Regions from separate parts of the Shewanella sp. 10N.286.54.B9 genome, predicted to be linked through region 1. Evidence: riboswitches for the same ligand, from Rfam matches in the RefSeq annotation. Region 1 holds a riboswitch; the other holds the start of a gene.
The links. Region 1 has a riboswitch for thiamine pyrophosphate ahead of AB4135_RS14440 (TonB-dependent receptor). Riboswitches for the same ligand answer to the same signal wherever they lie in the genome.

Region 1 (11,535 bases):
TGATGAGTTAGAAAGCCAGATGCATAAAGTCGTTGTCAATTATCAATGCGAATGGAAAACCAGTTTGCAAGATGATGGATTTTTGCAACGTTTCAGAGAATTTATCAACCCTAAAGAGGCACCTCTAATTGATACAAAGCAGTATCAATATCAACGCTCGCAAAAATTTCCTATCAGCTCTGAAGTCGAAATATTTAGTGCTGTTAATCACAAGCTATCGACACTAGGCGATATCGCAATTACGCAGTTGGATGAAGAGGAGGTGTTGGTATGAATTGGGTAACTATTTGTGATGAACAAGCTTTACCGGCCAAAAGAGGCGTTGCTGCATGGGTTGCTGGCAAAGCGGTGGCGATTTTTCACCTTGGAGATGCTGGCATTTATGCCATTGATAACATCGATCCTGCAACGGGCGTAAGTGTGCTTTCACGGGGTCTACTTTGTGAATTTGACAATGAACTATTTGTTGCGTCACCACTGCATAAACAGCACTACAGCTTAACGACAGGGCATTGCTTAGAAAATGAGATACTGAGTGTAGATGTTTATGAGGTTAAACGTGAGTCTGGCAAGATTTTAGCGCGATTACTCGCTTAAGGATGAGGGGGAAGGTATGAATAGTAAAAATACAGTAGAGACAGGATTTAATCTTTTTTCTTTTTCAGGAAAAATGAAGGTCATGCATCTTAGCTGGATGGCATTTTTTATCACTTTTATGGTTTGGTTTAATGCTGCACCGCTGCTGAGCGTTATTGCCGGCAGTATTGGTTTAAGCCAGTCGCAAATAAAAACACTGCTTATTCTTAATGTAGCTCTAACTATCCCTGCGCGAGTATTGATAGGCATGGTAACGGATAAGTATGGGCCTCGGTTGGTGTACTCGTTATTGCTAGGCATTTGCTCCATTCCCTGTTTTATGTTTGCACTAGGGACAACGTTTGAACAGTTGGCGCTAGCGCGCTTCTTACTTGGATTTATTGGTGCTGGATTTGTAGTTGGCATTCGCATTGTGAGTGAATGGTTTCCTGCAAAAGAGTTAGGTACCGCTGAAGGGATATATGGTGGCTGGGGTAACTTCGGGTCGGCTGCTGCTGCCTTCACTCTGCCAGCCGTAGCACTTGCATTTGGTGGCGCTGATGGCTGGCGTTATGCCATCGCATTGACTGGGTTACTCAGTTTAGTTTTTGCATTTATTTACTATTTTAATGTAACAGATACCCCAAAGGGATCGACCTACTTCAAGCCGAAAAAGACAGGTGCACTTGAAGTGACCAGTAAAGGCGATTTTGTACTTTTACTGGTGATGAAATTACCTATGTACGCCACACTCGCATTGCTGGGTTGGAAGCTATCTCCTGCGGGAGTGAGTATGTTTAGCCAACAAGTTATTGACGGTATCTATGTGTTGCTTAGCATCATATTTATAATAGATATTTATCAAACCTATCAAGTTAACAAACAAGTATTTACTGGCACGGTACCTGAATTTGAACGCTATGAGTTTAAACAGGTAGCAGTACTGAACGTGCTGTATTTCTCTACATTTGGATCTGAGTTAGCAGTGGTGTCTATGTTGCCACTGTTTTTTGCTGAAACATTCGGTTTAGGCTTAGCTCAAGCTGGTTTAGTCGCATCCTCTTATGCTTTCATGAACCTAATGTCTCGCCCTGGCGGCGGATGGTTGAGTGACCGTTTTGGTCGAAAATCCACATTGTTAATATTAACTGCAGGTTTGGCTATTGGCTATTTCGGCGTTGCACAGATTGAGGCAAATTGGGCATTACCCCTAGCCGTTATTATGGTGATGGCGTGTTCCTTCTTTGTGCAAGGAGGTGAGGGGGCTGTATTTGCGGCAGTACCACTTATCAAACGTCGTTTAACTGGACAAATTGCTGGTATGACTGGCGCTTACGGTAATGTTGGAGCCGTGTTTTTCTTGACGGTTTACTCCATGGTTTCTACACAAACTTTTTTCTATGTTATTGCTGTAAGTGCATTATTGGGTTTTCTAAGCGTGTTCTTAATGACTGAGCCTAAAGGTCATATTGCTGAGATAAATGAAAATGGCGAAGTGACTTTGATCAGCGTTAACTAGTTAGGAGTTCGATGAATATGCATTCTGAGGTTATTGCAGCTAATAATCTTGATGACAATCTGTCTTCATTGGCAACGAGTCATGATATCGAGTGGCAAAAGACTAAGTGCAATTTAGTCGTTAAGGCTGGTCAGTATTCTGATAAAGGTGTTAAAACGGCCAATGAAGATGCCATTGGGATCCGAATTCCTAGCGGCTTAATGTTAACCACCAAAGGGGTTGTTGCTGCGATTAGTGATGGCGTTAGTACTGCTGAGGGAGGCGCAGCAGCTTCCGCTATTAGCGTAAGTAATTTTCTCGCCGACTATTATTCAACGCCTGATCTTTGGTCAGTTCAAAAATCAAGTACCCAAGTGTTAACAGCACTAAATCGATGGCTTTATGGACTAGGGCAAGATTATCGAGATGCACGAAGAGGCTATGTTTGTACCTTAAGTGCATTAGTTTTTAAGTCACGTCATTTGCACCTGTTTCATGTTGGGGATTCAAGAATTTACCGCTACCGTAATGGCACATTGGATAAGCTAAGCCACGATCACACCAGTATAGTGGGTAATAATCAACGTTACCTTGCCCGGGCTCTGGGGTTGGATGTGAATGTTGAGGTGGACTATCGTATGTTAGCGCTAGAGGAGGGAGACTTATACCTGCTAACGACTGACGGAGTGCATGATGTTGTAACTGACTTTGAATTAGAGCGGAAGTTAGCACGATTTAATCAAACTCAACAAGCTAACAGTTTAAGCGCGCATTTCACTGACGAAAAGTGTGATAGATTCTGCCATAAACTGGTCAATTCAGCCCTCCAGTTAGGCTGCCAAGATAACATTAGTTGTCAGTTATTATATATTGACGCCTTGCCAGAACAAACCATTGATGAAGTGTATCAACATCTATCTAAGTTGCCCTTTCCACCGCCTCTGAGTGTTGGAATGAAGCTCGATGGATATTCGGTGGTAGATATTCTGCACCAAAGCCAAAGAAGCCAAGTTTATTTAGTCAAGAATCAGCAGGGTCGTTTATCGTGCATGAAAACGCCTTCAGTAAACTACTTAGATGATGCAGCCTATATTGAACGATTTTTATTGGAAAGCTGGATAGGCAGACGAATTAATAGTCCCCATGTGGTGTCAATAGTTGACCGTGATAAACAGAAATCAGCGCTTTATTATCTAACAGAATATATTGACGGACAATTACTAAGCCAATGGATAAAGCATAACCCGACGCCAGATATACAGGAGGTTTTAGCTTTGTTAAAGCAGTTGGCGATAGGGGTAAGAGCGTTTCACCGTAAGGAAACTCTGCATCAAGATCTAAAGCCTGACAACTTGATATTGACCAATGATGGTCAGCTTAAAGTTATCGATTTTGGTTCATGTTTCATTAAAGGTATTGCTGAGATCGCCAGCCCCCTAGAGCGCGACTGTATACTAGGAACCGCCGATTATTCAGCGCCAGAAAGTATTCTAGGTTATCAAGTGACGGAAAGAACAGATCTTTACTCCATTGCCGTTATCGCTTTTGAAATGTTAACGGGTCAGTTACCTTTTAACGGTAAGCAGCAAACTTGTAGATCAAAGCTTGATTTTATGCGGCTTGAATATGTTCCAAGTTATGAAATTAACCCTTTGATCCCAATCTGGATGGACAATGCTCTTAAAAAGGCATTGAGTGTGGCACCTGAATATAGGCAAGCAGACTGCAGTGAATGGCTGTTTGAAATGACTGAGCCGGTAAAAACTTGGCAACGTTCAGTGACTAAGCCTGCATTAATAGAACGGAACCCACTGCTATTTTGGCGCTCATTGAGCGTGTTGCTGGGGCTAGCTTTGGTACTACTTGCGTTATTCTGAGGTTGTTTACCGTACTGTTGTAGTTAGCATCTGCTTGGTATATCTTTGAATATAAGGACATAGCTATGTAAATGGAATTTATGAAGTACCTGTTGTTAGTATGCTTAATTGTAAGTGGTTGCCAGACAGTGTCTGCTCCGATTCACCAGCCTACCCAGATGCCGATATTAGCGTATGAAGTAGATGCCAGTGAATATGAAATACCTGAGCCAGAAAGCTTATTTTCTTTAACTGCTGAGCAAGTTGCAGAATTTAAGCGTTTTCAATTACAGAGTGATGTCGACACATTACTCCCGTTTCAACAGGTCAAACATTTTATTGAAAAACGCTTGGTCAACTTTAACTATGAAGGCAAAAACTACAGCGCGTCCGAGGCATTAGAACTTAACCAAGGTAACTGTATGTCCTTGGCTCTTTTAACCTATGCAATCGCCAGCGAGTTCCAAGTCGATATATCATTTCAACTCTTACATACTATGCCTGTTTTACTCGATGTAACAGACCAATACTCTGTAACGTCAGATCATGTTAGAACATTTCTTTATGAGAATAATAATGATGAAAGCAACACTATATTTTCTGGTAGTAAAAGGGTTGCAATAGACTACTTTCCTGGTCGTTATGACAGAGGTGGGAAAAAGGTCTATAGTAATGAGTTCTTCGCGATGCTGTATCGAAATTTAGCTGCGGATGCATTGTTCAGTGATGACTTACCACTAGCCTATTTATTACTTAAAAAAAGTTTATCTTTTAGCCAAACTTATGGGCCTTCAATTAACATGTTGGCCGTTGTTTTGCGACGGTTAGGTGATGTAGAAACCGCTGAGAGCTTATACCGGTATGGATTAGAGGTTTCAGAAGATAAAGTGACTTTATTGAGTAATTATCACTATTTACTCGTTAACCAAGGTCGCATAGCTGAAGCCGCAGTAGTGAAAAAGCAATTGCTTGAATTAGATGATAGCAGCCCTTATAAATGGTATTTAGTGGCACAGGATTCGATAGCCGCGGCTGACTACGTAAGTGCAAAAGTGTACCTCAACAAATTTATTGATAACACGCATTATTTCCATAAGGCGTATTTTGATCTGGCAAAAGTACATTTTAAACTTGATGAACCAGAGCTGGCCAAAAAAGCATTACGCAAAGCACTCGATTATACGGAATTACCCAAGAATAAGCAGCGTTATCAGGCTAAGCTAGCATGGCTAAATTTACATTAGCTGGTGCTCGTATTAACACCAAGCTTTAATCTGAAGTAGAATTTGGTGTTAATACTCTACTTTCATATATTATGATCTTTATCTTGAAAACGAATAAATTGAGTTGTTGTAGTTCAAAAGTAATGCGTACTTACTGTAATTAGATTGTAATTAATAACTATTTGGTCTAATAGCATATGAGGCCGAGGTTATGAGGCTGGAAATTAACGTATGAAATGCTTTTTGTGTTTAAGTTATTATTCTAATGATGGCAGTAATACTTTTTTACAGGAGATATATTAAAAAATATTGAATTGTATGATTTGATATAAGCTATCTGTTACTTATTTAGCGTTACCTTGTAATGGTTGTTACAACAGTGGTTTAGGGTGGGTTTTTTTGTATTTTCGCGTCTCTTGCATGCTATCCGGTTTCAGATTAAAAGGTAGGTATCATTAAGTATTCTATGTCTATTTCCGTAAACATATAATTTCACTTTAATATTATTCATCTTTTTAAATCAGTCCTTAGTGCTAGCTATATACTTATGTTCGATACATATGTGAGTATTGAATGCTGAGGTAGTGTTAACACCTTCAACATTAGAATATTTCAATATTTTATTCTTTGGGTTCGTTTATTATCCTAGATGTGTATTACACTTGTACACACAAGGATTGTTATACGATAAACATGGAGAGTCGGATGTTTAAGGTTATGCACTGGGTTATGGTTACCCGCTCACAAATATTAGTTGATCTACTTAATACTAGATGGCCACAACAGTTTTTAGTCAAAATTCATAATGTTGCACCGGATAATATTATTGATAATTTTACCGAAAATCGTGTAGGTTTAGTGCTAATTGATCTTTCGAGTGTCGATATTCAAAAGGCATATCAAATCCAGAAAAAATTGGATAAAGAACGCAGTGGCGTAAAGGTTGTTTTCATTCATTATCCTCAGCAGGTCGATGCTCGTTTTTTAGTTCAACAAAATATCACCGCGGGTGTCTTTTACTCGGATGCAACCTTAGATTGCATAGGCACTGGAATGGCTAAAATTATCCAAGGGCAAACAGCAATTCCTGATGAGTTTAACCGTGGCCATTTAAATGATGTAGAGGATGATGAGGAATCTGAGACTTTAACAATGAGAGAGCGAGAGGTATTGCAGGTATTGCGCTCTGGCAGTACTAATATTGATATAGCAAATCAATTGTTTGTAAGTGAGAGTACGATCAAAACTCACCTCTATAGAGCCTTTAGAAAAATAGGTGTATCGAGCCGCGGACAAGCAATCGCTTGGGCACAAACAAACATGCATGAAGTGGTTTTGTAAATAGCATCATTTAAGCTGATTTCATTAGCGCTTACCTAAGCGCAACACCGATGCATTGATCTTAGATTTTGTCGCTTTTATGTATGGCGACATTAAGTTTATTTATTTTAGCCTTTATCACTACACAATTGCTCTTATCCATACTTAGTTTGCTGTTTGTACGCTAAAATTCGTCAATCGCTTGATGCGATTTTTCGAGTATACTAGTACATAACTTATGTTAATGAGGGCAGCAAAGTGGCCGAAGAAACCATATTCAGTAAAATTATACGACGTGAGATCCCAGCAGATATTCTATTTCAAGATGAGCTGGTAACCGCATTTAGAGACATTAGTGCTCAAGCTCCTACCCATATACTGATCATTCCAAACCACCTTATCCCGACTGCAAACGATATTAAAGCATCTGATGAAAAGGCGCTTGGCAGAATGATGTCTGTAGCGGCTAAGTTAGCGCAAGAAGAGGGGATTGCTGAAGACGGTTACCGATTGATCATCAATTGCAATCAACACGCTGGACAAGAGGTGTTTCATATCCATATGCATTTAGTCGGAGGCCACTCATTAGGACCTATGTTGAGTAAAAATCGATGAAAAACACTGCCGAAGTTTTCCCGTTAACGGAGATGGCAAGTCGATTTGTAGCGCAGCTCACTCAATGCCAAAAATTAAAACTGAAAGTGCTAGAGGGAAGTAGTAAACATGTCCTGATTGAGCTGCCTTACGATACTCAACTTATCGGTTACCCAGATACTGGCGTTATTCATGGCGGTGTTATTACAACCTTAATGGATACAGCGAGTGGTTGCGCCGTTGTTTGCTCTATTTTTGATAAATTTCGCTCGTTAGAGATTTCACCAACGCTCGATCTTAGAGTTGATTACATGAAGCCTGCAGAGCCTTTTAAACCTGTTTACGGCTTTGCCCAGTGCTATAAATTGTCATCTAGCGTTGCGTTTACTCGAGCAATTGCTTACCAAGATTCTATAGATGATCCGATTGCCCATGCGGTTGGTTCATTTATGCGTATCAGTCCTGAAATGGTCGGTGAAGAGTTTAGGCAGGCTTTAATGGGGGAACCACGTAATGACTAACCCAAGCGCAGATGAATGTGAACAAGCAAAGCTTGATGTGAAAAGTATTATTCGTAAAGCCACAGAGCTCAACGATTTTGGCCATCTACTTGAACATGTCCCCTATGCAAAATTCATTGGCATGGAAGTCGACCGGTTTGGTGACGAGTTAATTTTTAAACTACCCGCAAAGGATGACAATATTGGTAACCCTGTATTGCCTGCACTTCATGGTGGTGTTATTGCGGGTTTCATGGAGATGTCCGCAATCGTTCAATTAATGGTATTTATGCAAACCAGTAAAGTGCCTAAAGTTGTCGATTTTTCAATTGATTATTTAAGGGCTGGTTACCACAAAGATAGCTTTGCAGAGTGTAAAATAACCCGCCAAGGTCGACGGGTGGCTAATGTAAGTATTAATTGTTGGCAGACCAATCGTAAGCATTTAATCGCAACCGCAAGAGCACATTTCTTAATCGATTAAACTAGCTTATTCTTGTATTAACAATCAAAGAGTATATTTCAGGGGACTAATATGAAAAAACTGATCCTAGGCTTGTTTACCGCCTTACTTGTAACGGCTTGTGCGCCACATACTGCAGGCTTGATGGCTGGTTCAAAAGGCGAAGTCCGAATAGATAACAGTACTTTTGGTAAAGAGGTTGAAGTTCAAAGGGTAATGGCTCGTCCAGAAGGAGGCTTTCTACAAGGCAGCGGTACTATTATCAGCAAAGTCTCTACAGATTTACGCCTACAGTATAAATTTACTTGGTTCGATACTAGCGGTATGACAATCGATGATGAAGGTGTCAGTTGGAAATCGGTAAAGCTTCACGGAAAACAACAACTACAAGTATCAGCGGTTGCACCAAATGCTAATGCTAGCCGTTTTGAATTGTACGTAAGAAAAGCATTTTCAAATTAAGCTTTAATCGCTCTGGTTCACATATGTTAATAAAACGTCAGTAGATCTGGCGTTTTTTTATGCGAAACGTTCAAGTAACGCAAGAAGGGTGTCATGGTTTTGTAAAATTCATGTATAATCAGCCGCGCCAAGGGGTGTTAAAGTCTATAGAGCGAAAGTTGTATTTTTATAGGCTTAACTGAGATGTTGAAAAACAAACCCTTTGAACCTGATCCGGCTAATACCGGCGTAGGAATGGGCCACAATTCATTTCCCGATCGCTTCTTTATGTTGCCGGATCTCAAAATTAAAATTTGAGGTCCTATGTTATATCCAAAAGTTTATTCTCCTATTGCGCTAGCTGTTATGTCAGCGCTAATTTCACAACCTGCACTATCTGAAACCAACACGGATACGCCTCACGACGAAATGGAAGTGATGGTTGTTACTTCTGATTTTCGTGGTACTAGCTTAGAGAAAATGCCATCGAGTGTTACCGTCATCGATCAACAGCAAATTGAAGATGAAGGTGCACAGCACTTCGAAGACGTCTTAAATTCTATTGCTAACTTCAACTGGTCTGGCGGTAGTTCACGGCCTAAGTATTTCCAAATTCGCGGCGTAGGTGAACAAGAAGAGTATCAAGGCGCACCTAACTCATCGGTCGGTTTCATTGTTGATGATATTGACTTATCTGGTTTGGGCATGGTTTCGAGTATGTATGATCTGCAACAGGTCGAAGTACTCCGAGGGCCGCAAGGCACCCAGTATGGTGCTAATGCGTTAGCCGGTCTTATCTATCTGAAGAGTAACGATCCAACTGATGTATTTGAAAATGGTGCCGAGGTTTCACTTGGTGATGATAACTTGCAAACTTTTAGCGGGTTTAGCTCTGGCCCACTGATAGATTCTGGTAATTTGCTGTACCGGGTGTCGCTACAACAACACCAGCAAGATGGTTACAGAGATAACCTTTATCTTGGCGTGAGTGATAGCAATCAACGTGATGAGTTTACCGGGCGAGCTAAATTGCGTTGGTATGCCACTGAAGATTTAGAGATTGATTTAACCTTCTTACACGCAAACTATAATAATGGTTATGATGCTTGGACATTAGATAATAATGGTTTCGATACATTAACTGATGCTCCTGGTGTTGATAAGCAAAAGACCACCGGTAGTTCTTTAAAGTTTACCTACACAGGCGCTGAAAAATTTGACATCACCTCGTTAACGTCATTTGCTAGCTCTGATACTCGCCATAACTACGATGGAGACTGGGCCAACCCAGATTATTGGGCAAGTAAAAGTTGTATTGAATATGACGACAATTGGAACGAAATAGGCAATGCACCATGTGTATATGATTACACTTGGGATAAAGAAGGGGATAGAAAGACCTACACTCAGGAGTTTAGGTTTAGCTCGAATGAGTCTGGCAGGATTTTTTCAGATACTACCGACTGGTTGATTGGCATTTATGCCATGAATTTAGATGAAAAAAACGCTCTAGAATCTTTTTACAACGGATCCCCTGATGAGTCCGTTGATTCTGACTATGAAGCAACTAATTATGCTGTGTTTGGACAATTAGATAGCCAGCTTGGAAATGATTATTTTCTATCTGTTGGTTTGCGAGTCGAAGAACGAGATGTGGAGTATAACGAAACTCGTTTGATTGATGATGAGTTTAAAAATGCTAAATACACGCCAAATGAGACTATGTGGGGCGGCCATATCGCATTAAGTAAGGCTTTGTCTGCCAATCAAGAATCTTACATTCGAGTGGCTCGTGGTTATAAAGCCGGTGGCTTTAATATGGCTTTACCAGATCAGTTAGCAGATAAAACTGAATACGATACTGAGATTCTTTATAACTACGAATTAGGATTGAAATCGACGTGGTTTAATGGACTAGCAAGTACAAATTTAGCTGTATTCTATATGGATAGACAAGATCAGCAAGTCGCTGCTTCGCAACAAGATTCAGAGAATCAACAGCGATTCTATTTATTTACGGAAAACGCAGGTAGTTCTCATAACTATGGTGCAGAACTAGACGGTACTTGGTATGCAACCGATAATTTAAGTATCTACGGCAGCATCGGTTGGTTAGAAACTGCTTACGGTGACTATGAATATTACGTTGACGAAGATACTACGGTCGATCTATCTGGTCGAGAGTTAGCCCATTCGCCAAATTTCACCTTTAGTGTTGGTGGTACGTATCGCACTGATTCTGGTTGGTTTGCTAATGTTAATGCTAGCGGTAAAAGTGATTTCTATTACTCAGACAGTAATGAATCAAAATCAGACGCCTATCAAATATTTAATGCCAAAATAGGCTATGAAGCAGATATGTGGTCAGCGTACCTTTGGGGACGTAATCTATTTGATGAAAAGTATGGTGTTCGTGGGTTCTATTTCGGCAATGAGCCTGATTTAGGCTGGGCAGATAAGCAATATATACGCTATGGTGATCCGCGTCAGCTAGGACTGACAGTAAACGTTAAGTTTATGTAATTACTGAGTATTAAGTTTAAATCTTGTTACACGTTATCAATATTAAGGTCATCAATATGAAGTTAACAGCAGAGATAAGTTGCTATCCATTACAAGACAACTATTTGGACCCTATAAAGTGGTTTATTGGCCGAGTCGATAGCTACGACAATATCCATCGCGTGACTAACGCAATGGCGACTCAAGTGTGTGGTGAATATGCTGAAGTCATGGCAATGTTGGCAACCGAGATGGAAGCCGCTCACGAGAAGTGGGGCAAAGCTGTGTTTGTGTGTAAATTCATCGGTGGTGAGCTAGATTTGAGCCATAGTGAATAAACAAGAGTGCTAAATAGAAAAGGCCACAAGGTATTAATGATACTTTGTGGCTTTTTATTATTGTTATTATTTGAATAGAGAGCGAATATTTCATGGCAGATTTTTGGCTATTGATAAATGAAGGCTTTGCAGGCGTGTTTAATGATGCTCAAGCATTGACAGGCTGGGAAGCTATCGCGGTATTACTAGCATTGGCTTATCTTATTTTGGCCATGAAGGGCAGT
Region 2 (11,535 bases), on a different contig from region 1:
TAATGGTATAAACTGCAATAAAATGAAGGTATTTGCTTCAGTTTGGATTAAAGGAGTTCTGAAATTCGTGTGTTTTTACACTCGAATGTAAGCCATTAAGTTACGCATTTTACTGCTTTTTATGGACAAAAAATAAATCATCGGACTGAAAATTTGAAGAGAACTGTTATACCGTCTTTTACGGCGTTTAGCGCTAATGGACCAGCGCTAAATGAATCAAAGCCTAAGCAGCTTTATAACTGCGTAGAGCAAATCTGCGCGAGTAAAGAGCTTGCGAAGGAAGACTGTAAGTCGTTATTAACGGCTGTCTATGCAAACAAGGTTACAGATGAAGTTGCAGAGACTGCGGTGGCAATAAAAAGTACTAAAGATTTTAAGCAGCCATTAAACCCACCGCTGTCATCATCCAGGCATTACCATAAAATTTTATTACTTTTGTTCGTTATTGCTATGCACGTTTTAGTTATCGCAGTAATTAATCAGTTTTGGGTTAAGCAAGATTTGCACTTGTCAGTTCCAACGCCTGTAAAAATTAGTTCTTATCTTTATGTTGCGCCTAAAAAAGCACAGTTAGAGCCTATTGATGACGAAGCAATAGTCAAAACGACAGCAGTTGAAAAAGTACTTGTCGAAAAAACAGCAGTAATAATAGATGAAAAACCTAAGCCGGGTAAATCAACGGAAAGTTTACCTGCTAATGCTCGCCAAACAACGGTAAGTAGCAATACAGAAAACAATGAACTGAGCACTATAGATACAACAGCAAAGACAGCGAGTAAAAACAATCGTTATAGTGCCATGGCTGCGGCGCAGTCATATTTACAACGTCAGAATGATGCGGCGTTAGATGCACTTATTGTCGACAAAGCAAATGAGTACACAGGCCCACACTCTTTGAGCGTAATGGATGGTGACATGGAGGAGTTGGTATTTCCTGAAGTGGATCAATACAGTAAAGTTCCTACTAATGATCATCGACTCGATCCTAACCGAGTCGTGCGTCAAGGCGATACCTGCTATCGGATTGTAAAGACCCCAACTCAGATAAATCCCTACGCTGAAAATATTGGTTTTCCATTCAATTGTGGTGGCGATAAAGTTAAAAAAGCGATTGATGCCGCTATCTCCGCACGGTTAGAAAAGCGCATGATTAGCCGTAAAAATTGATTGTTTGATATGATATTTTTTCACTTAAAAGTAGGCTAACGGTAAGTCTTTTACTTAATTTATTTATTTTTCAAAGTTTTAGTTGAGCTTTTTTTTGATGGCATAACATTGTTTTATTGGGGGCGCCAACTTGTTTCTTAGCCTGAGATAGGATTATACTGCAGCCTCATCTTGTCGGAGTGCCATATGGCTGAGACCGTTTATTCGGGATCCGTTGAACCTGATCAGGCTAGAACCTGCGAAGGAAACAAGCGAAATTTTTGCATTTGTAAGGCTATATTAAAATAGTCAGCTGCAACATTTCGGTGGTTAAGTGTATTTTAAATTGGCATAAAAATGCTGTTTGATTTGCGCTTTCAACATTTACATTCTCAACTCTCCTGACAAGCAACTTCATTTTTATAATAGTGAGTTTGCTAATGTCTAAACGCCGCGAAACCCGAGCTCAGGCTCAACAGTTCATCGATAACTTAAAACCATTACAGCACCCCAATTCTGAAAAAGTATATCTGCAAGGCAGTCGCCCAGATCTAAAAGTGGCTATGCGCCAAATCCACCAAGCTGACACATTGCTTGGAGGTGATGAAAGTAACCCTCAATTTGAAACCAATCCGCCGCTTAAAGTTTATGATTGCGCCGGTGCTTATTCAGATCCAGACGCCAATATTGATGTGCGTAAAGGTTTGGAAAAATTCCGTAATAGCTGGATCATTGAAAGAGATGACACCGAGCAATTGAGTGCAGTTAGCTCAGGCTTTACCCAGCAACGTCTAGCTGATGATGGTTTAGATCATCTACGCTTTGAATCTTTACTGCCTCCTCGCCGTGCAAAAGCTGGTCAGCGAGTCACTCAATTACATTACGCCCGCCAAGGCATTATCACTCCTGAGATGGAGTATATCGCCATTCGCGAAAATATGGCGATGGCTGAAGTTACCGACCCAATTTTGACACAGAAAGATAAGGGAGAAAGTTTTGGCGCCTCAATCAGTGAACCGATCACCGCTGAGTTTGTTCGCAGCGAAATAGCCCGTGGCCGTGCAATTATTCCATTAAACATCAATCATCCTGAAGCTGAACCTATGATTATTGGGCGTAACTTCTTGGTTAAAGTGAACGCCAATATCGGTAACTCAGCAGTAACCTCATCTATCGAGGAGGAAGTTGAAAAGCTGGTGTGGTCTACACGTTGGGGCGCAGACACGGTAATGGACTTGTCTACTGGTCGCTATATTCATGAAACCCGTGAATGGATCATTCGTAACTCTCCTGTACCTATTGGTACCGTCCCTATCTATCAAGCGTTAGAGAAGGTGAACGGTGTTGCTGAAGATCTCAATTGGGAAACGTTCCGCGATACCTTGATTGAACAAGCTGAACAGGGCGTTGATTACTTTACTATCCATGCTGGCGTACTGTTACGTTATGTGCCAATGACGGCAAAACGCTTGACCGGAATCGTGTCTCGTGGTGGTTCCATCATGGCTAAGTGGTGTTTGTCACACCATAAAGAAAACTTTCTTTATGAACACTTTAAAGAGATCTGTGAGATCTGTGCCGCTTATGATGTTTCATTGTCACTTGGTGATGGTATGCGTCCAGGTTCGATTGCAGACGCCAATGATGAAGCGCAGTTTTCTGAGCTGGAAACGCTAGGCGAACTGGTTAAAGTGGCGTGGCAATATGATGTGCAAACCATCATTGAAGGCCCAGGGCATATTCCAATGAATTTAATCAAAGAGAATATGGATAAGCAACTCGATGTGTGTGATGAAGCGCCGTTCTATACGTTAGGCCCACAAACAACAGACATTGCGCCTGGTTATGATCACTTCACTTCAGGGATTGGTGCGGCGATGATCGCTTGGTATGGCTGCGCAATGCTCTGTTATGTGACGCCAAAAGAGCATTTAGGCTTGCCAAATAAAGAAGATGTTAAGCAGGGTTTAATCGCATATAAGATTGCTGCACATGCAGGGGATGTTGCCAAAGGGCATCCTAGTGCGCAAATTCGCGATAATGCATTATCAAAGGCGCGCTTTGAATTTAGATGGGAAGACCAATATAACCTAGGGTTAGACCCCGATACAGCCCGTGCTTATCATGATGAATCACTACCACAAGAATCAGCTAAAGTGGCGCATTTCTGTTCTATGTGCGGCCCTAAGTTCTGTTCAATGAAAATTACCCAAGAAGTGCGAGATTATGCAGCAGCGCAAGAGAAGCAAGCGCTGCAATCTAGCGGCTTAGAGGTAAAGTCTGCTGCTGAATATAAAGCATACAATGAACAAGTCACTTCTACTGGACTATCTGATAGTGATATCAATAGCGGTATGGCACAAATGTCAGCTGAATTTAAAGCCAAAGGTGCCGAGCTTTATCATGAAGCGGATGTTGAACAAAGCGCTAAAGAAACTGCGCTAGAGGATTAAATATGGCGCAGGTTAATACTAACCCTGTGCCAAACTGCAATCGTCCTATTGTGTGGACGATTGCAGGATCTGATAGTGGCGGCGGGGCGGGCATCCAAGCGGATCTGGCGACTATTAATGATTTAGACGCTCATGGTTGCAGTGTAATTACTGCAGTGACAGCACAAAGCTCTGTCACTGTCGCATCCGTTGAAGCGGTATCATCACAGATGTTAATCGCACAGCTTGATGTGTTGGCGGCAGATCTTCCTCCCAAGGCAATTAAAATTGGCCTATTGGCGAGCCAACAACAGATTGATTTTCTGGCTAGCTGGATAGCAAAAAGTCTATTGCACTGGCAAAACCGTGGCTTAACGGTTGCGGTTATTCTCGATCCGGTGATGGTGGCGACTTGTGGAGACGTGCTTACGGGGGCAGAAACGCTCGACTTTACGCCATTCAAGGGACTGCTGACATTAATAACTCCTAATGTTAGCGAGCTTGCCACGTTAGCAGGGCGCGAATTGCTAACTGCAAAGCAGAGCGTTCAGGCTGCTCAAGCTCTAGCCATTCAATTACAAACCTCAGTACTCGCTAAAGGCGGTGATATTGGCCCGAATTGGCATAAAAGCTACGCTCGGGATTTGCTCGTGTGTCATCAAGTGGCTGGTGTTTCGAGTATGCATAGTGAGCAAGCCTTTTGGCTTACTTCTCGCAGAGTCGAGACTGAGAATAACCATGGCACCGGCTGTACACTGTCATCGGCAATTGCCACCGTTATGGCCCATGGCTTTGTATTAAATGACGCGGTAGTGGTTGGGAAATCTTATGTTTCTCAAGGATTAGCTCGAAGCTACCAGCCTGGAAGTGGTCCCGGCTGTTTAGCGCGCTGCGGCTGGCCAAATGAGCTGCCTGTTTATCCATTTATCGAGCTGCTTAGTGAAATAAAAGCCGTTAGTGGTGTTAATGAGTTGAGCGTTAGTGCTTTTAAAGCAGTAACCGAACCATTGGGAGTTTACCCAGTGGTTGCTGAGCTTGATATGTTGCTGCAACTGCTTAAAGCGGGAGCGAAGACGATTCAGCTGCGGGTTAAGGATCCGACCGATCCGCAACTTGAACAAAAAATAGTGCAGGCTATTGCCTTAGGGCGAGATTATAAGGCTCATGTATATATCAATGATCATTGGCAGCTAGCGATAAAGCACCAGGCATATGGGGTTCACCTCGGCCAAGAAGACCTTGTAGTGAGTAACTTACAGCAGCTAAGTGAAGCTAATATCGCACTGGGTTTATCGAGTCATAGTTACTTTGAGATTTTGCTAGCGATGCAACACAAACCATCCTATATCGCTTTTGGGCATATTTTTCCGACAACGACGAAGCAGATGCCATCCGCGCCCCAAGGGCTTGATAAGTTAGCTCGCTATGTCGACTTGATGCAGGGCGAGCTGCCGATAGTGGCGATTGGCGGTATCGACTCTGGTACGATCGCTAAGGTGAAACAAACCGGTGTGGATGATATCGCAGTAGTGCGAGCTGTCACGCAAGCGACACATCCAGAGCAGGCCTACCAAGCCTTAGTCAACCAGTGGACCGAGGGAGCTGATAATGACGCTCTCTGATAAGGACTTTTTGCACTACTCACGGCAAATTCTTTTGCCTGAGGTGGGTGAGCAAGGCCAGAGTACTTTTAATCAGTCCCATATATTGATTATTGGTGTTGGGGGCTTAGGTACTTTGGCGGCGAATTACCTTGCAGCTGCAGGCATAGGCAAAATAACACTGGTTGATGGCGATGTTATTGAACTATCGAACCTTCCTAGGCAGTTACTGTTCTCCAAAGAGGACTTAGGCGCCAATAAAGCGCAAGTTGCAGCCACAAAACTGATGCGCGCTTATGAAGATTGTGACATCGACAGCCACAGCGAATACCTAAGTGCAGCCAATATTGATGAGCTGTTTGGTCGCAAGCATTCTAAGTTTGATCTATTACTCGATTGCAGCGACAACTTTGCTGTGAGGCAACTGGTTAATCAACAAGCTTTAAAGTATGGGATCACTTTAGTGTCAGCATCCGCTGCTCACTTTCAAGGTCAGCTATTGAGTATTAACCAACAAATTGCTCCCGAATCGGGTTGTTATCAGTGTTTATATCCAAGCGATATGAGTGTGAGTCAAACTTGCCAAACGATCGGCGTGTTAGGCCCTATGGTCGGCACGTTAGCCTCAATGCAGGCATTAATGAGTTTGAATCTATTGCTAGAGGCTGAGCTTAGACCGTTATTAGATGAGGATGCGGACACAGCAAACACTAGTGGCTCTCAATTACTCGGAAAGTTATTCCGCTTTGATGGTGCAAGGTTTGTGTGGCGACAAGCATCGCTTTTACGCGATCCCAACTGCAGTGTCTGTAGCGTTTGAAGCGTTTCACTCCGAAGTTGATTGCTAAACAGAATAAGGAAAATGAGAAATGATTAGCATTTTTTTAAATGATGAAGCGATGAATATCGCTACTGGATCATCTTTAACTGATGTATTACAGGGTCAAACCATCGCTGAAAACGGCGTAGCTTTAGTACTCAATTCTGAAGTTGTACCAAGAAGTCGTTGGCCGCATATCATGTGCCAGCAAGATGACACGCTAGAAGTTTTTTCCGTTGTCGCTGGAGGTTAGTGATGTTGAAAATTGGTGATACTGAGTTTAGCTCTAGACTGTTTACAGGCACAGGTAAATTTGCTGATGAAAAGACGATGCTCGCGGCGATTAGCGCTTCAAGTTCGGAGCTTGTCACACTAGCGGTTAAGCGGCTTGATCTTAAAACGGGCAGCGATAATATTTTAAAGCCACTGCAACAGCGTGGGGTAAAATTACTGCCAAACACAGCTGGTGCTCGCAATGTTAAAGAGGCCGTTTTTGCAGCGCATTTATCTCGAGAGATGCTGGGGACTAATTGGATAAAACTTGAGATCCATCCTGATCCAAAATACCTGATGCCCGATCCTATCGAAACATTGGCCGCTGCACGGATTTTGTGTGAGCAGGGCTATGTGGTGCTGCCCTATGTCCACGCTGATCCCGTCTTGTGTCGACGCTTAGAAGAGGTCGGTTGCGCCGCAGTGATGCCACTAGGAAGCCCTATAGGCTCAAATCAAGGTTTAGCAACAGAGCCGTTTTTAAAGATCATCATTGAGCAGTCACAAGTGCCAGTAGTGATTGATGCTGGAATTGGCGCGCCATCACAAGCGACTAGCGCGATGGAACTGGGCGCTGATGCGGTACTGGTTAACACTGCGATTGCGAGCAGTGCCGATCCCGTTGCTATGGGTCAATGTTTTGCACAAGCCGTAGATACTGGCCGAGCTGCATTTAATGCCGGCTTAGGAAGTGTCAGCAAACAGGCAAATAATACCAGTCCATTAACGGGTTTTCTGAATGTTTAGCCGCTTATATACCCAAGCTAGCCAGAAGGTAGCATCATGAGTTTTGTCGATGAGTTCAAAAAGCTGTCACGTAGTGAATTACAGATATCTTTGTATTCAACGACTAAACAGGATGTAGAGCAAGCACTGCAAAATCCTGAGGGCAATTTATCGAGTTTACTGGCATTGCTATCGCCAGCAGCTGAGCCATATCTAGAACAGATGGCGCAGCGTTCTGTAGCACTTACCAGACAACGATTTGGCGCGAGCCTTGGCATGTATATTCCGCTCTATTTATCGAACTTATGTGCCAATGAGTGTGACTACTGTGGTTTTACCATGAGTAATAAGCTTAAGCGTAAGACTTTGTCTGAAAAGGAGTTACTTAAAGAGCTCTCTCTGGTCAAGAAAATGGGCTATGACTCGATATTGTTAGTCTCCGGTGAGCATGAAACCAAAGTTGGTATGGACTATTTTAAGCAGATGTTACCGTTGGTAAAACAGCAGTTTAGTCATGTTGCGATAGAGGTACAGCCGCTTGAGCAAACAGATTACCAATCTTTGATTGAAGATGGACTTGATGCGGTAATGCTTTACCAAGAAACCTACAATCCAGTCACCTATGCTAACCACCACACCCGTGGCAAGAAGAAAGATTTTAGTTATCGATTAGAGTCCCCAGAGCGAGTCGCTAGAGCTGGGGTCGATAAGATTGGCTTAGGCGTTTTACTCGGTCTCGATGATTGGCGCTTAGATGCTCTGCTAATGGGTCACCATTTAGCCTATTTAGAAAAGCACTATTGGCGCAGTCGTTATAGCATCTCATTACCCCGTTTACGCCCCTGCACTGGTGGCGTACCGCCTAAGGTTGAGTTGACCGATAAAGGATTAGTGCAGATGATTTGTGCTTTTAGATTGTTTAATCAACAACTTGAAATTAGTTTATCTACCCGTGAAAGTCCTGCGCTGCGTGATAATCTGTTCGCACTTGGTGTAACCAATGTCAGCGCTGGTAGTTCAACACAACCTGGTGGCTATGATGAACCCAACTCTCAGCTCGATCAGTTTGAAATAAGTGACGAGCGTACTCCGATGGAAGTCGCTACAGCAATGAGTGTTCGAGGCTTAAACCCTGTGTGGAAAGACTGGGAGATGGGGTGGAAGTAAAAAGTAGGTTGGGCTGATACTAAGATAAATGTGTAAATTATTGTTAGCGGATAAAAGGGAAACAGAGTGAATATAGAAAAGATCTCAATTGATAAACTCGATGACTTAGTGCCTTTGTTTGATCAATACATGGTGTTTTATAAGCAAGCTTCTGCACCAACTAAGTATCGTGACTATTTAAAAGAGCGTTTGGGTAATGGAGAAGCGACAGTCTTTATTGCCTATAGCGATAATGAACCCGTTGGGTTTGTGCTTAATTATCACACGTTTTCTTCTGTTTCATTAGCAAGAGTGATCGTTCTTAACGACCTATTTATCTGTGCATCACATCGGCAGCAAGGTATCGCGAATAAGCTGATTGAAAACGTTATAGGGTTAGCTAAATGTACTCACTCTGTACGAATTGACCTCGGTACCGCTATTGATAATTACGCCGCGCAAGCATTGTATGAAAAGATTGGTTTTATTAAAGATACGGAGTACTTTTCATATAGCCTACCAGTTGCTTAAATGACTTTAGCCAAGGTGTTTTTTTAATTTGCTGTAAACATCAGCAGGGGTGATGGGCTTAAAGATATAATCTTGAGCGCCTAACCTTAACGCTAAGTTTTCATCTGAATTTTCATTTAAGCTACTAATAATAATGACTGGGATCGCACGAGTTAAGTCATTATCCTTGATGTCTTTTAGCACTTGATAACCATTTTTATCTGGCATCATGATGTCGAGGAAAATACAGTTTGGTTGCAAACTGGTGGCAAGTTCTGTGGTTTGAATGCCTGAATTAGCTGTGGTGACATGATAATCATCACCTAATATTGACAGTAAAAGGCTTGAGCAGATTGGGTCGTCATCAATCACTAATATTTTGGGTTTTTCCATAGTCAGATTTACCTTTATTTCATATCTAATGATTTAGTTTTTACCGTATCATTTTAATCTGTTAGTGGCTAATTTTAAAAGGGCTTAAGTGGCTAAATAACTCGTTTTTTATAGCTAGATCATCAGTGTGACAGCCCTTTATTTTTAGGGCATTTAGCTAAATATGCGAAATACTACACTAATCTACTTGTACTCGTGCTGAACGGTCAACTATATGTAATACCAACTGCATGAAAAGTTTGACCATTCAGTGTTTTGCCAATTTTTTACCTTAGCCGTACTGCGTGAGCCCGTCAGTCTTTCCACTTCTGCTTTGTAATGGCTTAAAAGGGAATAACCATTTCTTTACCAATACGCTTTGAATTGAAAAGATTGAGGGGCGCTGAACGGGTCAAATACTAATGCAATTGGTATAAGTTACTACAATTTGAGAGCTAGTCATAAAGCACTGTTAACGTCGATGAATGTCTATATGAGTATAGTTGGTTAACTTATTGGAACCGTTAATTATGTTGATAATCACTGTACATTTTTAATACGTTACTTGATAATCTAAGTACTTATTCCAATTGAGCGCTGTTATGCAAATACCTCCTAGTATTATTTCAGGACACAATGGCTTTCAAAGTGCGCAGTCTGATTTAACCCAAGCAACTGTGGATGTTGCTAGTTCAAGTCAGTCCGCTGTAGCGACAACAAGTGCAAGTGTTGGCGATAGTAGCGCAGATATAAATACCGCGCTTATCAATGCCACTCAGGCTGTCCATCATGCCGAAGCATCGGCTGAAGTCATTGAAGCTTCTTCTGAGATGATTGGCACAATCATTAATATCAAAGTCTAGTAATAGAAAAACGCTCTTGCGAGCGCCTTGGCCTTGGTTAAGTGGTTTCAACTTGATGATGAGTTTTAAATAATCGCTCTATCACTTCACTTGCAGGACCTTGTTTATCACGGTTGGGGATCACTAAGCTAAGTGTAGCTTTGCGTTTTGTTGACCCTTTTAAGTTGAGCTTTTTCAACTCACCACTTTCAATCGCACTTTTCACTAAAGCTTCTGGTACCCAGCAAAAGCCTAAGCCCTTTTTTAATATCACGATGGCTTCGTGAAAATTTGCGACGGTCCAACGCTGCTCTGCCTTAAGCCAGCCTAGATCTGCATTAGGACCTTGGGAGGTATCTTTGATCACAAGCTGCAAATGTTGGGCAAGTGTTTGGTCTTCTTCGATGACATCGTACTGAGCTAATGGGTGGTTAGAGTGGCATACAAGACTAAAGTTGATGTCCACTAACGGCTCGGCTAAATATCCCTTAGGCGGTGGCCCCCCACAAATAGCAATATCAACCGTTTCGTTACGGATAAGTTCCGCCGTTCCTGTTAAGACGGTATCAAGCACAGTGACTCTTGTACCACGGCTTACGGGATAGAAGCGGCTGAGGACATCAACGAGATCATCCATTGGATAGATGATCTCGCGGGCGATTGTTAGTGACGGTTCCCAGCCTGTTTCCAGGTTATTGGCCAACAACTCTAATTCAGACACCGATTGGGTTATGTGCCGAGAACGACGAAGCAACACTTCGCCGCATTCTGTGAGGTAGGCTTTTCGGCCTTTGACCTCAAGCAACTGAACTCCCAACTGAAATTGAAGCTTAGCGACAGCATGATTAAGTGAAGATTGGCTTTTGTTCAACTTTTCTGCTGCTTGGGCATAGCCACCATAATCGACTACAGCTTGGATAATTCGCCACTGCTCTAATGTTGATTTTGCTCTGTCCATTACTTAGCTTTCACCTGTTTTGGCAGGTACTTCTTGGTTGCTTTTAGCTCTGCAAGGTGAGGGCCTCGGTGAAGTTTCTCAGGCCAATCCAGCAACATCATTGCTAACACGTTTCGATGTTCACCCATGACGAGATCTGGATTACCGCGTGGTGAAGGGATGATCTGCTCTTTTTTGTTGAACGCGTTGACGATATGCTGCTGGGTTTTGGCCACGACCGGGTTATCTGCTTGCCCAGCTAATAGAAAGCTAATACCGACCTCTGCAATGATATCATCTGTGGCGTCTTTTAAAATCCGATCAATATTTTGCTCAAAATGATCTAATATCCAGGCGAACTCTTTAGCATCAACATTATGTTGGTAATACTCACTGGCTGCGAATATAAAATGAGTCATACCGTAGAGTTTGTTTCGGTATTGCTTTTTATCTAGCTCACTGTCTTTGCTATCAGGATAAACTCCAATGAAGGCCGTTTTGTAGTCAGCTAAGTAATCTCCAACGCCAATTTGCTTAGCCCAGTAAACATAGTTAATCAACTGAGCAGCCCAAGTTTCAATCATGGCTTTATCTGTTAGGCCAGTTTTCAAATCAGCTTTTTTTAGCGTTTCAATTAGCTGCTCATGACAAGGACCGGTTAAATCAAATTCATCAATGCGACTGGAGTAACGTAATAACACATCGGTATAGAAAATAAACTCAGGAAATG

Region 2: linked by a shared signal. The riboswitch ahead of thiC (phosphomethylpyrimidine synthase ThiC) and the one ahead of AB4135_RS14440 (TonB-dependent receptor) in region 1 are both predicted to bind thiamine pyrophosphate.

The regions. Positions count from the first base shown of each region.
Region 1 is NZ_JBFRIY010000038.1:168,243-179,777, forward strand. It holds gene nirB (nitrite reductase large subunit NirB) at 1-274, shown strand, start outside; gene nirD (nitrite reductase small subunit NirD) at 271-597, shown strand; gene AB4135_RS14400 (NarK family nitrate/nitrite MFS transporter) at 614-2,095, shown strand; gene AB4135_RS14405 (protein kinase domain-containing protein) at 2,107-3,951, shown strand; gene AB4135_RS14410 (tetratricopeptide repeat protein) at 4,023-5,174, shown strand; gene AB4135_RS14415 (LuxR C-terminal-related transcriptional regulator) at 5,859-6,494, shown strand; gene hinT (purine nucleoside phosphoramidase) at 6,732-7,088, shown strand; gene AB4135_RS14425 (PaaI family thioesterase) at 7,085-7,588, shown strand; gene AB4135_RS14430 (PaaI family thioesterase) at 7,581-8,051, shown strand; gene AB4135_RS14435 (YcfL family protein) at 8,103-8,492, shown strand; TPP riboswitch at 8,613-8,744, shown strand; gene AB4135_RS14440 (TonB-dependent receptor) at 8,796-10,994, shown strand; gene AB4135_RS14445 (hypothetical protein) at 11,051-11,311, shown strand; gene pnuC (nicotinamide riboside transporter PnuC) at 11,404-11,535, shown strand, end outside.
Region 2 is NZ_JBFRIY010000033.1:34,023-45,557, reverse strand. It holds gene AB4135_RS11750 (hypothetical protein) at 154-1,167, shown strand; TPP riboswitch at 1,333-1,431, shown strand; gene thiC (phosphomethylpyrimidine synthase ThiC) at 1,587-3,599, shown strand; gene thiE (thiamine phosphate synthase) at 3,602-5,200, shown strand; gene AB4135_RS11735 (ThiF family adenylyltransferase) at 5,187-5,999, shown strand; gene thiS (sulfur carrier protein ThiS) at 6,049-6,252, shown strand; gene AB4135_RS11725 (thiazole synthase) at 6,255-7,019, shown strand; gene thiH (2-iminoacetate synthase ThiH) at 7,056-8,165, shown strand; gene AB4135_RS11715 (GNAT family N-acetyltransferase) at 8,232-8,675, shown strand; gene AB4135_RS11710 (two-component system response regulator) at 8,682-9,047, opposite strand; gene AB4135_RS11705 (chemotaxis protein) at 9,629-9,889, shown strand; gene AB4135_RS11700 (LysR family transcriptional regulator) at 9,927-10,826, opposite strand; gene AB4135_RS11695 (DUF3541 domain-containing protein) at 10,826-11,535, opposite strand, start outside.